Regions from separate parts of the Thermomonas sp. HDW16 genome, predicted to be linked through region 1. Evidence: predicted binding sites of a transcription regulator. Region 1 holds the regulator's gene; the other holds the start of a gene.
The links. Region 1 encodes HrcA, which represses chaperone genes, less so after heat shock. Its sites were predicted from a motif close to TTNGCACTCNNNNNNNNNGAGTGCNAA; they were not measured.
Positions count from the first base shown of each region.

Region 1 (7,872 bases):
CGAGCAACACGTCGAACAGCAACGCAACCAGATCCACCGCATCCTCGTCGAGGCCATCCAGATGCAGGTTGTCGCTTTTGACCCCAAGCTTGCGGGCACCGCCCAGTACCTCGCTGCGCAGTTGTTCAGCCAGCGATTGCCGGGAATCGCGTTTGGTCGGTTCGAATTGCGTGGGCATGTCGCGCTGCATCAGCGACAGGATCGACATCAGTTCGTTGGAACTCAGGGTTTGGGCTGGTCCGGTTCCGCCCTGATTCCCGAGAATGGCCCCCTGGCTGGAGCGCCACCCCTGCAGGAGGCCCAGAAGATTTGCGAATACTGCCTGGTCGGCCGGTGACGGCGGCTGCGACATCGTTTGTGCGGCGCCATCGTCACCTTGTTCGACATGCGCAGGCGGCTTCGGTGCTTCTGCCCTGGCTGTGGCGCGTAGTTGGGGCAGCACCCCCGCGGATACCAGCAGAGTATTGCTGCGCTCATAGCTCTGGCTCAGCGCCGTCGCCAGTTCGCGTTCAAAAAACTTGAACACGACGATGCGCACGCCAGCGTCGAGTTCGACACCTTCCAGCGACCGGCGCAGCAGGCTCGCGATATAGACCGGATTCAACGGATTGTCGAGGCCATCCAGCGATTCGCGGCCAGTCAGGTATGCCAGTCGCTTGCCGAGCAATTCCAGCCCGGGTGCATGCATGCGGGTCAGGCTGTCGGCAAGCTGCTCATTCGCGAGTTGCTCCTCGAGGGCATCCTCGCTGATCAGGGCCAGCCTGTTGCCGGCGATATCCGATGCCGCACTGCGTGGATCGCGCAAGGCCCGGAAACCAGCAATCAGTCCTTGCTCGAAACGCTGCCCGATCTGGCTGCGGGCACGGCGCAGGTCGCGCAGCGCATTCAGCCCGAAGTCGTCCTGGCCGGATTCGCTGCGCTGGAACAGATAATCGTCGACTCGCCCGAGTGTGGCATCCAGGGCCGGCTTCAACTTTTCGAGCGCAATTTTCTGCAAAGCATCAAGCAGCAACGTCGGGTCTTGCCAACGTTGACCAATGGGATCGATGGGGGAGTCGGATGACATCAAGGTGCCTGAACACAATTGACCGCACCTTACACACTAGGTCACTTTCTGTCACAGGTTGTTGACATGCGTCATGTTTTGACGCGCAAAGGCGGGCTGCAAACGTATGCAAGCCAGCCCTACGACACCATTCGATCCCAGAATCCCTTCACTCCGTCCAGGAAGGTCGCGGACTTCGGCGAATGCCGGCGCGCGTCTTCGCCGCCGAAGGTGGATTCGAACTGCTCCAGCAGCGTGCGCTGTTCGGCGGTCAGGTTGACCGGGGTTTCCACCTCGACCTTGCAATACAGGTCGCCCGGGTGGCGGCTGCGCACGGATTTCACCCCGCGGTCGCGCAGGCGGAACACCTTCCCGCTCTGGGTTTCGGCGGGGATGCGCAGTTCGACCTCGCCGCCCAGGGTGGGCACGCGGACGGTGTCGCCGAGCGCCGCCTGCGAGATGCGGATCGGCACTTCGCAGTGCAGGTCGTCGCCGTCGCGGGCGAAGATCGCATGCGGGCGCACCCGCACTTCGACATACAGGTCGCCCGCTGGCGTGCCGGCCGGGCCGGCTTCGCCCTCGCCAGCCAAGCGGATGCGGTCGCCGTTGTCGACGCCGGCCGGAATCTTCACCGACAGGGTCTTGTCTTCTTCCACGCGGCCGGCGCCATCGCATTCCTGGCAGGGATTGGCGATGGTCTTGCCGCTGCCGCCGCAATGCGGGCATGCCGCCTGCATCGCGAACGGACCGCGCTGCATGCGCACCTGGCCGCGTCCATGGCAGGTGCTGCAGGTGTCGATCTTGCCATCCGCAGAACCGCTGCCCTTGCAGGGCTCGCATTCCGCCAATGTCGGGATTTCGATGCGTTTCTCGATGCCAGCGACGGCGTCCTCGAGGTCGAGCTCCATCACGTAGCCGACATCCGCGCCACGGCGCGGGGCCTGGCGCCCGCCGCCGCCACCGAAGATGTTGCCGAAGATGTCGCCGAAGATGTCGCCCACGTCGTGGAAGCCGGGGCCGGCGTTGCCGCCGCCCATGCCGTGCTCGAACGCGGAATGGCCGTGCTGGTCGTACAAGCGGCGCTTGCCGCCGTCGCTCAGCACTTCATAGGCTTCTTTGCACTCCTTGAACGCGGCTTCAGCGGCCTTGTCGCCGGGGTTGCGGTCCGGGTGGTGCTTCATCGCCGCGCGGCGATAGGCCTTCTTCAGGTCTTCATCGGTGGCAGTGCGGGCCACGCCCAGCACTTCGTAGTAGTCGCGCTTGCTCATTCGTACTCAACATCCCTCATGGCAACGGGCAGACCACTGGCCTGCCCGTTGCGTTGACCGCATCGCTGCCGCGATCAGGCCTTGTTGTTGTCGTCGTCCTTGACCTCGGTGAACTCGGCATCGACCACGTCGTCGCTGCCGCCCGGGGCCGGGCCGGCACCGGCGTCGCCGCCCGCCTGTTGCTGGCCAGCGGCGGCCACAGCCGCGAACAGCGCCTGGCCGGCCTCTTCCAGCGCCTTGGCCTTGGCCTCGATCTGGCCCTTGTCGTCGCCCTTGATCGCGGATTCCAGCTCGGCGATCGCACCTTCGGCACGACCGATCAGGTCGCCCGGCACTTTGTCGCCGTTGTCCTTGATCGCGGTGCGGGTGGCGTGGATCAGGCCGTCCGCCTGGTTGCGCGCAGTGACCAGCTCGTGGAAGCGCTTGTCTTCCTCGCGGTTGGCCTCGGCGTCCTGCACCATGCGCTGGATCTCGTCATCCGACAGGCCGGAACCGGCCTTGATCTCGACCTTCTGTTCCTTGCCGGTCTTCTTGTCCTTGGCATTGACGTGGAGGATGCCGTTGGCGTCGATGTCGAAGCTCACTTCCACCTGCGGCATGCCGCGCGGCGCCGGCTCGATGCCGGTCAGGTCGAACTTGGCCAGCGACTTGTTGTAACGGGCCTGCTCGCGCTCGCCCTGCAGCACATGCACGGTGACCGCGGTCTGGTTGTCCTCGGCGGTACTGAAGGTCTGCGAGGCCTTGGTCGGGATGGTGGTGTTCTTCTCGATGATCTTGGTGAACACGCCGCCCATGGTCTCGATGCCCAAGCTCAGCGGGGTCACGTCGAGCAGCAGCACGTCCTTGACGTCGCCCTGCAGCACGCCGCCCTGGATCGCCGCGCCAACCGCCACGGCTTCATCCGGGTTCACGTCCTTCTTCGGCTCCTTGCCGAAGAACTCGGTGACCGCCTGTTGCACCTTCGGCATGCGGGTCTGGCCGCCGACCAGGATCACGTCGCTGATGTCGCTGGCGCGCAGGCCGGCATCGTTCAGCGCGATGCGGCAGGGTTCGATCGTCTTCTTGACCAGGTCATCGACCAGGGCTTCCAGCTTGGCGCGGGTCAGCTTGATGTTGAGGTGCTTCGGACCAGAAGCGTCCGCGGTCACGTACGGCAGGTTGACCTCGGTGCTCATCGCGGTAGACAGCTCGATCTTGGCGCGCTCGGCCGCATCCTTCAGGCGCTGCAACGCCAGCGGATCCTTGCGCAGGTCGATGCCCTGCTCCTTGTTGAACTCGTCGACGAGGTAATCAATGACGCGCTTGTCGAAGTCTTCGCCGCCCAGGAAGGTATCGCCATTGGTGGCCAGCACTTCGAACTGCTTCTCGCCGTCGATGTTGGCGATTTCGATGATCGAGACGTCGAAGGTGCCGCCGCCGAGGTCGTACACCGCGATCTTGCGATCCTTGCTGTCGCCCTTGTCCAGGCCATAGGCCAGCGCGGCCGCGGTCGGCTCGTTGATGATGCGCTTCACTTCAAGGCCGGCGATCTTGCCCGCGTCCTTGGTCGCCTGGCGCTGCGAATCGTTGAAGTAGGCCGGTACGGTGATGACCGCTTCGGTGACCGGCTCGCCCAGGTAGGCTTCGGCGGTCTTCTTCATCTTCTCCAGCACCTTGGCGGAGACTTCCTGCGGCGCCAGCTTCTTGCCGTCGGTCAATGCGACCCAGGCATCGCCATTGTCGTGCGAGGTGATCGCATACGGCACCAGGCCGATGTCCTTCTGCACTTCGGCGTCGGTGAACTTGCGGCCGATCAGGCGCTTCACCGCGTAGAAGGTGTTCTTGGGGTTGGTGACGGCCTGGCGCTTGGCAGACGCGCCGACCAGCACTTCGCCGTCCTTGGTCCAGGCGACGATGGACGGCGTGGTGCGGTCGCCCTCGCTGTTTTCGATGACCTTGGCCTTGCCGCCTTCCATGATGGCGACGCAGGAATTGGTGGTGCCGAGGTCGATGCCGATGATCTTAGCCATGTGTGTTCCCTCTGGAATCTTTGAATGTCTGGGGCGCTACGCGCCGATGACCGTGATGTGGGGTTTTCGCGGGCGGCTTCAAGGGCCGCGCGAAGGATTCGTTCAGTCTTGTTTCGCGACCACGACCAGCGCCGGCCGCAGCAGGCGTTCGTTGAGCAGGTAGCCCTTCTGGAAGGTCTGCGCGACCGCGCCCGGCGGCACGCCCTCGGCATCGATCATGCTCATCGCCTGGTGCTTTTCCGGGTCGAACGCGTCGCCAGCGGCGGGCGCGACTTCGGTCAGGCCGTTCTTGCCGGCGATGATGTGGAGCTGGCGCAGGGTCAACTCCAACCCGGCCCGCAACGGATCATCCGCGGTGGCGTTGGCAAGACCCGCCTCCATGCTGTCGAACAGCGGCAGCAGGTCGCCGAGCAGGCGCTCGTTGGCGAATTTGCGGGCCATTTCGACATCGCGCGCCAGGCGCTTGCGCTGGTTCTCGAGATCGGCGCGCTCGATCAGCGATTGCGCCTTCAGCTGCTCGAGTTCGGCGCGCAGCACCTCGGTTTCGTCGATTTGCGGCGTATCGGTGGCCGCTTCGTTTGCTTCCTGCATGGGGTCTTGGGTCATGGTTGCGGGCTGTTTTGCGGCACCGTGCCGCGTCCAACTAGGGCTATGGGGCCGCCTGCCTAAGGATTCAAGCGTCCGGCGACAGGGCCGCGCCCAAGACCGCCGCGGTGGCCTCCACCACCGGGATCACCCGCTCGTAGGCCATACGGCTGGGCCCGATGACGCCCAGCACGCCCAGCATCCGCCCACCGCTGCCGTAAGGCGCGGTCACCAGCGACATGCCTTCCAGCGGCGCCAGCCCGGTTTCATCGCCAATGAATACGCGCATGCCCGGCGCTTTCGCCGTGCGTTCCAGCAATTGCAGCAGTTCGCGTTTCTCCGCAAAGGCCTCGAACAGGGCGCGCAGGCGTTCCAGGTCGTTGATGTCCTGCAGGCCCATCAGCTTGGTTTGCCCCGCGACCAGCATGTCGTCCCTGCCCGGCGCGAAGGCCTGTTCGGCCAGGTCCATCGAATCCGCCAGCAACCGCTCCATCTCGCCGCGCGCATTGCGCAGGTCGCGCAACAAGGCGGCGCGGATATGCGCCAACGGCTGCCCGGCGAAATGGCTGTTGAGGTAATTCGCCGCCTGCTCCAGCTCGGCGGGATCGAAGGCGCGGCGCACCTGCACCATGCGGTTTTGTACCTCGCCATCGGCGAACACCAGGATCGCCAGCACCTTTTGCGGTTCCAGTGCCACGAACTCGATCTGGCGGAAGGCGAAACTCTCCCGCCCCGGCACGCTGACCATGCCGGCGAAATGGGTCATCGCCGACAGCAATTCCGATGTACTACCCAGCAACGCCTGCGTGCCCGCGCCGGCCGGCAGTTCGCTGCGCATGCGGCTCAGCTCGCCTTCCGGCAAGGGCTTGACCTGCAGCAGCGCGTCCACGAACAAGCGATAGCCTTGCGCGGTCGGGATGCGTCCGGCCGAGCTGTGCGGCGCGGCCAGCAGGCCGGCGTCCTCCATCGAGGACAGGATGTTGCGGATCGTAGCCGGGCTGACGTCCAGCCCGGAATGCCGGGCCAGGGTCTGCGAACCCACCGGCTCGCCGTCGCGGATATGCCGCGACACCAGCGTGCGCAGCAATTGCCGCGCGCGTGGGTCGTTGCTGATGTCGGTGCCCGGGCGTGCCATGCCGATGTTGTAAGCGCCGCCCCGGCCACGCGCAAGCACGGCATGCCGTCGGTCGTCGCGGCCGGCTACCGGAGTGATGCGGTGAACAGGCACAATGCGCGCCGATGCTGAACCGCCTGTCCATCCGCGATTTCGCCGTGGTCGCCCATGCCGAGCTGGCATTCGGCGCGGGCCTGACTGTCATTTCCGGCGAAACCGGCGCCGGCAAGTCGCTGTTGGTGGATGCGCTGGGTTTCCTGTGCGGCGCGCGCGCGGACGCCGGCGCGGTCAGGCAGGGCGCCGAACGCGCTGAACTGGAAGCCGAATTCGCACTGGCCGACAGCCCTGCTGCGCAGGATTGGCTGCGCGAGGCCGAAATGCTTGATGAAGGCCCGGACGATGGCGACGCCTGCCAGCTGCGCCGCACCCTGCGTGCCGATGGCGGCTCCCGCGCCTGGATCAACGGCCGCGCGGCGACGATGGGCCAGCTTGCCGATCTGGCCGCATTGCTGGTGGAAATCCATGGCCAGCACGAACAACAGGCGCTGCTGTCGCGCACGACGCAGATGTCTCTCTTGGATGCCTATGCGCGGCATCCGGATTTGCTGGCGTCCGTGCGCGAATCTGCGCTGCGCTGGCGCACGCTGCGCGCCGAACGCGACGCATTGCTTGCGCGCGGCGACGTGGGCGAGCGCAAGGCCTGGCTGGCCCACCAGTTGGACGAACTGCAGGCGGAAACGCTGGAGCCCGAGGCCTTGGCGGAACTGGATGCCAGCCATCGCCGGCATGCGCATGCGGCATCGCTGATCGCCGCCTGCGAATCTGCGTTGGAACGGCTGGGCGGCGACCACGCCCTCGGCTCGCAGCTGCAACACCTGCGTTCCGGCTTGCAGCGCGAAGCGGGCAACGAGCCGCGCCTCAACGAAGTGGATGCGATGCTGGATTCCGCGGCGATCCAGCTGGATGAGGCACTCGTCCTGCTCGAGCGCATCCGCGACGACCTCGACCTCGATCCTGATGTCTTGCAGCAGATTGAACAGCGCTTGGTGCGCGTGCAAGACCTGGCGCGCAAGCACCGCGTCGCACCGGACAAGCTCGCCGCGCATCGCGACGTATTGGCGGCCGAACTGGAATCGCTGGCCGATGCCGATGTGCGGCTGCAAAGCCTGGACCGCGACATCGCCGGCGCGCAATCGGACTGGCAAGCAGGCGCCAAGCGCCTCACCGCGTCGCGCCGCAAGGCCGGCGATGCGCTCGCGAAGGCCATCGAAAGCCTGATCGGCGAACTCGGGATGGGCGGTGGCCGTTTCGAGGTGGCGCTGGACGCCATCGCCGACCCGCAATCGCCGGATGCCAATGGCGCGGAACGCGCGGATTTCCTGGTCTCCGCGAACGCCGGCCAGTTGCCGCGGCCATTGCGAAAGGTCGCGTCCGGCGGCGAGTTGTCGCGTATCTCGCTGGCGATCGAAGTCGTCACCCTGGGCCTGGATGCGGTGCCGACGATGGTGTTCGACGAAGTCGATTCCGGCATCGGCGGCGCAGTCGCAGCCGCAGTCGGCGCCAAGCTGCGCGCGCTGGGCGATACCCGCCAGGTGCTGTGCGTGACCCACCAGCCGCAAGTCGCTGCGGCCGGCCATGCGCAATACCGCGTCAGCAAGGCCGCGCAGGACGGCATCACCCAGTCGTCGGTGGCGGTGCTGGATGCGAAGGGGCGGATCGATGAGATCGCGCGGATGCTGGGCGGTGCGGAAGTGACCAAGGAAGCGCAGGCCGCGGCGAAGCGGCTGCTGCAGCACTAGCGTTTCTTGCGGACGTACAGCACCAGTGCGTGGTCCTCGATCACGTACCCGT
Region 1 is NZ_CP049872.1:1,694,212-1,702,083, forward strand. It holds gene G7079_RS07890 (DUF1631 family protein) at 1-1,084, opposite strand, end outside; gene dnaJ (molecular chaperone DnaJ) at 1,186-2,313, opposite strand; gene dnaK (molecular chaperone DnaK) at 2,388-4,322, opposite strand; gene grpE (nucleotide exchange factor GrpE) at 4,425-4,928, opposite strand; gene hrcA (heat-inducible transcriptional repressor HrcA) at 4,996-6,042, opposite strand; gene recN (DNA repair protein RecN) at 6,147-7,820, shown strand; gene fur (ferric iron uptake transcriptional regulator) at 7,817-7,872, opposite strand, start outside.

Region 2 (7,872 bases), 1.2 Mb from region 1:
CGCCCCGGCCAGCACCAGCCCGGGCACTTTCACCTTCGCCAGCAGCAACGCGCAGGTGGCCACGGTCAGCGGTACCACCGTGACGCTGGTGGGTGCAGGCAGCACCACGCTCACCGCGACGCAGGCGGCCACCACCAATTACCAAGCCGCCTCGATCAGCATCACCCTGACCGTGAGCGACCGCCCGGACCCGACGAAGGATCCCTCGGTGGCCGGCGGCCTGCAGGCGCAGGTGGATGCCAGCGTGCGCTTCGCACAGGTGCAGCAGGACAACATCCGTGGCCGCCTGCAGCAGCTGCGCAGCGGCGGCAATGCCTCGTCCAACACGGTGGCGCTGCGGGTGGGCGGCAGCCTGGGCCAACTGGGCCTGACGCTCAATGCCGGGCAGGCCGGGATGACCCCGACGATGCCGCAGGGCTGGGGCTTCTGGAGCGCCGGGTCGGTGGTGGTGGGCGAGCGCGATGCACGCAGCACCCGCGAGGGCTTCGACTTCCACAGTGACGGCGTGACCTTCGGCGTGGATCGCCTGATCGGCGACAACGCGGTGCTGGGTGCGGCCGGCGGCTTCGGCTGGAACGACAGCGACCTCGACGATGGCCGTTCCTCGCTGGATGCACGCCAGCGCTCGCTGGCCCTGTACGGGCTGTGGCGCGCGGACGCGTGGTTCGTGGACGGCATCCTGGGCTGGGGGCGGCTGGACTTCGACATCGTCCGCTGGAGTGCGGTGGCCAATGCCACGGCGACCGCCAAGCGCGATGGCGACCAGCTGTTCGGATCGCTGACGCTGGGTTACGAGCACCGCGCCGGGAACGGTGCCTACACCGGCTATGGCCGCCTGGACAGCAGCCGCACCACGCTGGACGCCTACCGCGAGGCCGGGTTGGGCATCTACGACTTGCAGTACGCCAAACAGGACGTGGACAGCAGCACGGCGGCGCTAGGCGTGGAGGGGCGTTACGCCTTCAGCACCGACACGGCGATGATCCGGCCTTACTGGATGCTGGAATGGCGGCAGTCGCTGCAGAACAACGCCGATGCGGGCATCAACTACGTGGTGCTGCCGCGCAGCGGCGACTATCTGCTGGGCCTGCGCAGCTACAACGACGATGTGGCGAGCTTCGGTGCGGGCATCGACATGGCCTTCGGCAACGGCTGGAACCTGGCTTTCGAATACCGCCGTGAGCAGGCCCGCGACCTGTTCGCCAATACCTTCGGCATCCGCCTGTCCTACGGACAGCTGCCGCGCCTGAGCCCGAGCCAGACAATGCTGCAGCCGGGTGATCAGACGGGGATGTTGACGGCCGGTTCGGCCCGTCCCCAGCCCTGACAGATTCCCGGGTCGGCGTCATGCCGGCCCGGGCCTTGTCCCCCGCCTGATAGTCCCCATGACGTTCCTGTGGCGCGAGGGGGCTGGTGCGGCCCATCGTTCCATAAACGGAACACTAATGAACTTTTGGCAGGGTTAGCAGTCAGATATGGCGACTGCTAAAATCACCCACATGAAAGAGGTCTCGATGTCCCAAGCATTGGTCGCCAACAACCTGCCGATCCCGAGCACGCTCGGTTCGATGGAGGCGTACATCGGTGCCGTGCACCAGATCCCGGTGCTGTCCGTCGAGGACGAGCAGCGCCTCGCGCGTCGCCTGCGCGAAGACAACGACATCGCCGCGGCGCAGGAACTGATCCTGTCGCACCTGCGTTTCGTCATCCACGTCGCCCGCGGTTACAGCGGCTACGGCCTGCAGCTGGGCGACCTGGTGCAGGAAGGCAATATCGGCCTGATGAAGGCGGTGAAGCGCTTCGACCCCACGGTCGGCGTGCGCCTGGTCAGCTTTGCGGTGCACTGGATTCGTGCGGAGATGCACGAATACATCATCAAGAACTGGCGCATCGTGAAAGTCGCCACCACCAAGGCGCAGCGCAAGCTGTTTTTCAACCTGCGCAAGAGCAAGAAGCGCCTGGGTTGGTTGAGTGCGGCCGAAGTCAGTGCGGTGGCGAAGGACCTCAACGTCAGCGAACGCGAAGTGCTGGAAATGGAATCGCGCCTGTCCGGTCGCGACATCGGTTTCGATGCGCCGGATGATGCCGACGACGACCACGCCCCGCCGGCACCGGCCAACTACCTCGTCGCAAACAATGACGTGGACCCGGCCGAAGCCTACGAATCCGCCGACAGCGAAGACAACCAGCTGGAGCTGCTGCGCGAAGGCATGGCCAAGCTCGATGAGCGTTCGCGCGACATCATCAAGCGCCGCTGGCTGGATGCCGACAGCAAGGTGACCCTGCAGGAACTGGCCGACGAATACGGCGTCTCCGCCGAACGCATTCGCCAGGTCGAGGCGAATGCGCTGAAGAAGATGAAGGCGTTGTTCGCGGCGTAAGCCGCGGCGAATCGAAGCAATCAAAAACGGCCCGGAGCGATCCGGGCCGTTCGCGTTTCGGAGATCAGGGTTTGTCGGGATCGTCCGGTGCGCGTGCCACCGGCAACCGCCAGCCGCGGCGGATCGCCCCGAAGCGCAAGACGAAGCAGAGCAGCGCGCCGACCACCATCGCCGGCACCTGCGGCCAGCCGAGCGCATGCGCGATCGCCACGATGCCACCGCCGACCATCGCCGCCACCGCATAAAGCTCGGTCTGCTGCAGCACCACCGGCGTGCGCGCCACCAGCAGGTCGCGGGCGATACCGCCGCCGATGCCGGTGATGATCCCGAGCAGGGTGGCAGCGAACGGCGACAGGCCGAACGCCAACGCCTTGCCGGTGCCGAGCACCGCATACAGCGACAGGCCGGCGGCATCGAACATCAGCACCGGGTTGCGCAGTCGCTCGATCACGCCACTCCAGCAGAAGGTCACCAGGCCGGCCAGGATCGCGGTGGCCAGGTAGCGCCAATCGGCCAGCGAAGCAGGCGGGATCGCGCCGATCAGTACGTCGCGCACGATGCCGCCGGTCACGGCAGTGACGCAGGCCAGCACCAGCACGCCGAACAGATCCAGCCGATAGCGCACCGCCAGCACGCCGCCGCTGAGCGCGAACACGAAGATGCCGATCAGGTCGAACAGCTGCAGGGCGAAGGACACGATGGGATGTTCCGGCGTGGATGGCGTGCAGGATCGCAGCCGCGTGCATACTTGTCATGCGCGGCGCAAGAAACGGAGTTCGCCGCCTTGCCAGGCTTGCGATGCTGTCGCTTCATTCAAGGAGCGACCCATGGATTACATCGTCAGCGGCTTGCCGCTTGCACCGTTCCAGTCGTTGTTCGGGTTGGACGAAACCGAATTGCGTGCGCGTGGCATCACGCGCATGACGGCAGATGCCAAGCCCGGCTACCCCTGCCGGATCACGCTGGAAGATGCCGAACCCGGCGAAACCTTGCTGCTGCTCAACTGGCGTCATCTCGATGCCGATTCGCCGTATCGCGGCGATGGCCCGATCTTCGTCCGCGAATCGGCGACGGCAACGGGCGAGCTGCGCAACGCGATCCCCGAACAACAACACAGCCGCCTGCTGTCGGTGCGCGCCTACGACACCGAAGGCTGGATGCGCGATGCCGAGGTTGCCGAAGGTGCTGAACTCGAATCGTTGATCGAACGTTTCTTCGCCGACCCGAAGGTCGCGTTCCTGCACGCACACAACGCACGTCGTGGCTGCTATGCCTGTCGTATCGAGCGTGCCTAGCCATCACCAACGATGACCGGTCATGGGCATCGGCTATGCTGCATCGACCACCACCGGAGCGTGCCATGGCCGACGCAGACAACAGCATCGCCCTGCTGATCGATGCCGATAACGCACCTGCCGCGAAGATCGAAGCGATCCTCGCGGAGGTCGCCCGCCATGGAGCGGCGCACGTGCGCCGCGCCTATGGCAACTGGACCAAGGCCGGCCTCAAGGGCTGGGAAAAGGCGCTGCATCCCTACGCCATCCAGCCGGTGCAGCTGTACGACTACAGCAAGGGCAAGAACGCCTCCGATATCGCGATGGTGATCGACGCCATGGACCTGCTGGCTTCCGGGCGGATGCAGGCGTTCGCACTGGTCTCCAGCGATGCCGACTTCACCCCGCTGGTGATGCGCATCCGCAGTGCGGGCCTGCGCGTGTACGGTTTCGGCGAAGCGAAAACGCCGGAGCCCTTCGTCGCCGCCTGTTCGCAGTTCATCTACCTGGAAGCGCTCGGTGCCGCCGCACGCGACGCCAGCACGACGGAACAGCCGGCGGTGCAGCCGGTGGACGGCAAGAAACTGCGCGGCGATACGCGGCTTGTGAACATGCTGCGCAGCGCGATCGAGTCCGAAGCGGACGACGACGATGAAGACGGCTGGGTGAATCTCGCCGCCGTGGGCAAGCAGGTGCGCAACCAGGCTTCGTTCGATCCGCGCAACTACGGCTACGCCAAGCTGGTGAGTTTGATCGAGGCGGTTGGCCTGTTCGAGACCAAGCGTCAAGGACAGGTGGTGAAGGTGCGGGACAAGCGAAAAAGCTAGCCAGCCGCAGCTGATTCGTCGACATCACGCAACAGCGCGGCCATGCCTTCCGCCATGCGCGCGGGCGTGATCGAGCGGATTTCCGCATCGACGATGCCGTGGGCTACGAACGGATCTTCGGCCACAACGCGTTCGATCTCTGCGCGGTCGATGCCGGTTGCCAGTACCACGCCGCCCTGCGCCTGATCCAACGATCCTGCGAGCAGGAACACGCCGCTGCTGATGCCTTGCTGGATCCATTGCAGATGCGCGGCGGCATGTTCGCTGGCCTGCGCACGGTTCGAGCCGAAGCGGAGGAAGATGATGTGCATGGCGTCGTCCCCTATCGAGCGTTGTTTTTGGTGCGTCGCGCCGGATGCTTTTCGGGCATCGGTTGCAACGACTGCAACCACGCATCGATCAGCGCGACTTCGCGGCGGATGAAGGCTTCGTCGTGGAAGGCGTTGGCCAGTGCGGCGATGCCTTGGCTGCGCGACAACAGGTGCATCGCAAGCATGTCGGCATCGTCCTTGCGGCCCAGTGCCTCGAGCTGCATGCGTAGCCAGCCGCGGAACTGGCCGAAGATCATGCCCGCATCGCCGCTGGCGGCGTGTTCCAGCTTGGCCAACTCGGCGCACAGGGTGCCGACCGGGCAGCCGTAGCGCTGGATGTCCTTACGGTTGCGGATCAGCATGTCGGCGAAGCAGCGCAGCCGATCGACGGGCGTGTTTGCGCCGCGCGTCCAGCCGTCGAGCATCGCCTGGGTGCGCGCAGCGCGCAGCGCGATCACCGCGCCCAGGATCTCGTCCTTGCTCTTGAAGTGGTAGTAGAAATTGCCGCGCGCGAGTGCGACATCCGCCGCGATGTCGGCGAACGAGGTCTTCTCGAACCCGCGCCGATAGAACAGGTCGTCGGCGGCCTGGACGATGCGTTCGCGGGTGCTGGCGGTGGTGGTGGCCTTGCTCATGGGGAGGCGGTTTCGGCGGACATGTCGTAGGCAGGGTAGTCGATGTAACCGCGCTCATCGCCGCCGTAGAAAGTGCTCGGGTCGGCTGCGTTCAACGGCCAGCCGTGGCGCAGCCGCGTGACCAGGTCCGGGTTGGCCAGGAAGGCGGTGCCGAAGGCCACCAGGTCGGCATCGCCATTGCGCAGGGCTTGCTGCGCCCGCGTTCGGTCGTAGCCGTTGTTGGCGATGTAGGCGCCATCGAAGCAACGGCGAAGCGCGCGGTAATCCAGTGCGTTGGCGTCGTTCGACATGTCGCCTTCCAGCACGTGCAGGTAGGCCAGCCCTGCGCGGCTCAGTTCGCCGACATGGAACGCGAAATGGGTGGCGGGATCGCTGTCCGACATGTCGTTGAAGCGGTTCTCCGGGCTGAGCCGCACGCCGATGCGTTGGCGCGGCCATACCTCGGCCACGGCTTCGATGATCTCCATCAGCAGCGTCAGCCGACGCGCGGGCGTGCCGCCGTAGGCATCGATGCGCTGGTTGCTGCCGTCGCGCAGGAACTGGTCGATCAGGTAACCGTTGGCGCCATGGATCTCGACGCCGTCGAAACCTGCCGCTTGTGCGTGGCGCGCAGCCTGCTTGAACTGGTCGATGACGCCGGGAATTTCCTCGACGCGCAGCGCACATGGCGTTACGAAGTCCTGCATGCCGCTGGCGGTAACCGCTTGTCCGCGCGGCCGGATCGGCGATGGTGCGACCGGGAGGGCGCCATCGCGTTGCAGGCTGGGATGCGAAATCCGTCCGCAATGCTGCAGCTGGGCGAAGGTGCGTCCGCCACGCGCATGTACGGCATCGGTCACGGCACGCCATGCCGACGCCTGCGCGGCATCGAACAGGCCGGGCGTGTGCGGATACCCCACGCCCTGCGCGGAGACCGGCGAGGACTCGGAGACGATCAGGCCGGCGTCGCCGCGCTGCCCGTAGTGCGTCGCCATCATCGGAGTGGGCACGCCATGCTCGTCGGCGCGGTTGCGGGTCATCGGCGCCATCACGATGCGGTTGGACAGGGTCAGATCGCCCAGTGAAAGCGGGGAGAACAATGCGGTCATCGTCGGCGGCTCCGGCAATTATTAGGTCAATCGTCCTAGTAAAATTAGGACAATTGACCTATATCGTCAAGCCGGCCGGAAATCCCTGCCTTATCCGCCGTGGCCGTTGCGCCCCGCCTTGCCCAGGATGATCCGCGCCGCGCGCTGGTAGCTCCAATACGCCCACGTCCAGTTGAGCAGCACCACCAGCCGGTTGCGGAAGCCGATCAGGAAGAACACGTGCATCACCAGCCAGAACCACCAGGCCAGCATGCCGGAGAACTTCAATCGCCCAAGATCGACCACTGCGGCCATGCGGCCGATGGTGGCCAGGTTGCCGTAGTCCTTGTATGCGAACTGTTCCGTTGGTTTGCCTGCCAATCGCGCGCGGATGTTGTGTGCGACCACGCGGCCCATCTGCTTGGCGGCCGGTGCAACGCCGGGCACGGGCTTGCCGTCGGCTTGCATCAGCGCGGCCAGGTCGCCGGCAACGAAAATGTCAGGATGGCCCGGAATGCTGAGGTCGGTTTCCACCCGTACGCGGCCGGCGCGATCCAGCGGCACGCCCAGCAGCGCGCCCAAGGGTGATGCCGCCACGCCTGCGGCCCAGACCACGGTCTTCGCGGGAACGAAGGTATCGCCCAGCATGTAGCCGTCTGCGTTGATCTCTTTCACCGGCATGCCGAGCGAAACTTCGACACCAAGTTTTTTCAGCTGCTGTTTCGCCTTGGCCGAGAGGTCTTCGGGGAAGGCGGCCAGCACGCGCGGGCCGGCTTCGATCAGGCGTACGCGCGCTTTCGATGGATCGATGTTGCGGAATTCATCCTTCAGTGTGTGCCGCGCGATTTCGGCCAGGGTGCCGGCGAGTTCAACGCCGGTCGGGCCGCCGCCGACGATGGCGAAGTGCAGCCATGCCTCGCGTTCTGCAGGATCGCTGGCGGCTTCGGCGCGTTCGAAGGCGAGCAGGAGCTTGCGTCGTAGATCCAGCGCGTCATCCAGCGTCTTCAGGCCGGGTGCGTGTTCGGCCCACGCATCGTTGCCGAAGTAGGCATGGGTGGCGCCGCTGGCGAGCAGGAGATAGTCGAAATCGAGCGTGCTGCCATCGTCTAGCGTGATTCGTTTCGCGTTCGCAGCGATGCCGGTCACCGTCGCCATCCGCACTTCGACGTTGTCCTGCTTGCGCAGGATTGCCGCAGCGGCGCGGCGATGTCGGGCGCGGACAGGCCGGCGGTGGCGACCTGATACAGCAGCGGCTGGAACAGATGGTGGTTGCCGCGATCGACCAGGGTGATCCGCACCTTCGCCGATGCCAGTGCGCGCGTGGCCCACAACCCGGCGAAACCGCCACCGATGATCACCACATGCGGCATCGCCATC
Region 2 is NZ_CP049872.1:113,673-121,544, reverse strand. It holds gene G7079_RS00560 (autotransporter domain-containing protein) at 1-1,327, shown strand, start outside; gene rpoH (RNA polymerase sigma factor RpoH) at 1,515-2,381, shown strand; gene G7079_RS00550 (trimeric intracellular cation channel family protein) at 2,446-3,078, opposite strand; gene G7079_RS00545 (DUF1203 domain-containing protein) at 3,209-3,676, shown strand; gene G7079_RS00540 (NYN domain-containing protein) at 3,742-4,482, shown strand; gene G7079_RS00535 (YciI family protein) at 4,479-4,793, opposite strand; gene G7079_RS00530 (TetR/AcrR family transcriptional regulator) at 4,805-5,428, opposite strand; gene G7079_RS00525 (alkene reductase) at 5,425-6,516, opposite strand; partial or broken gene G7079_RS00520 (NAD(P)/FAD-dependent oxidoreductase) at 6,607-7,865, opposite strand.
Region 2: the regulator HrcA is predicted to act here: its motif matches at 1,463-1,489, upstream of rpoH (RNA polymerase sigma factor RpoH).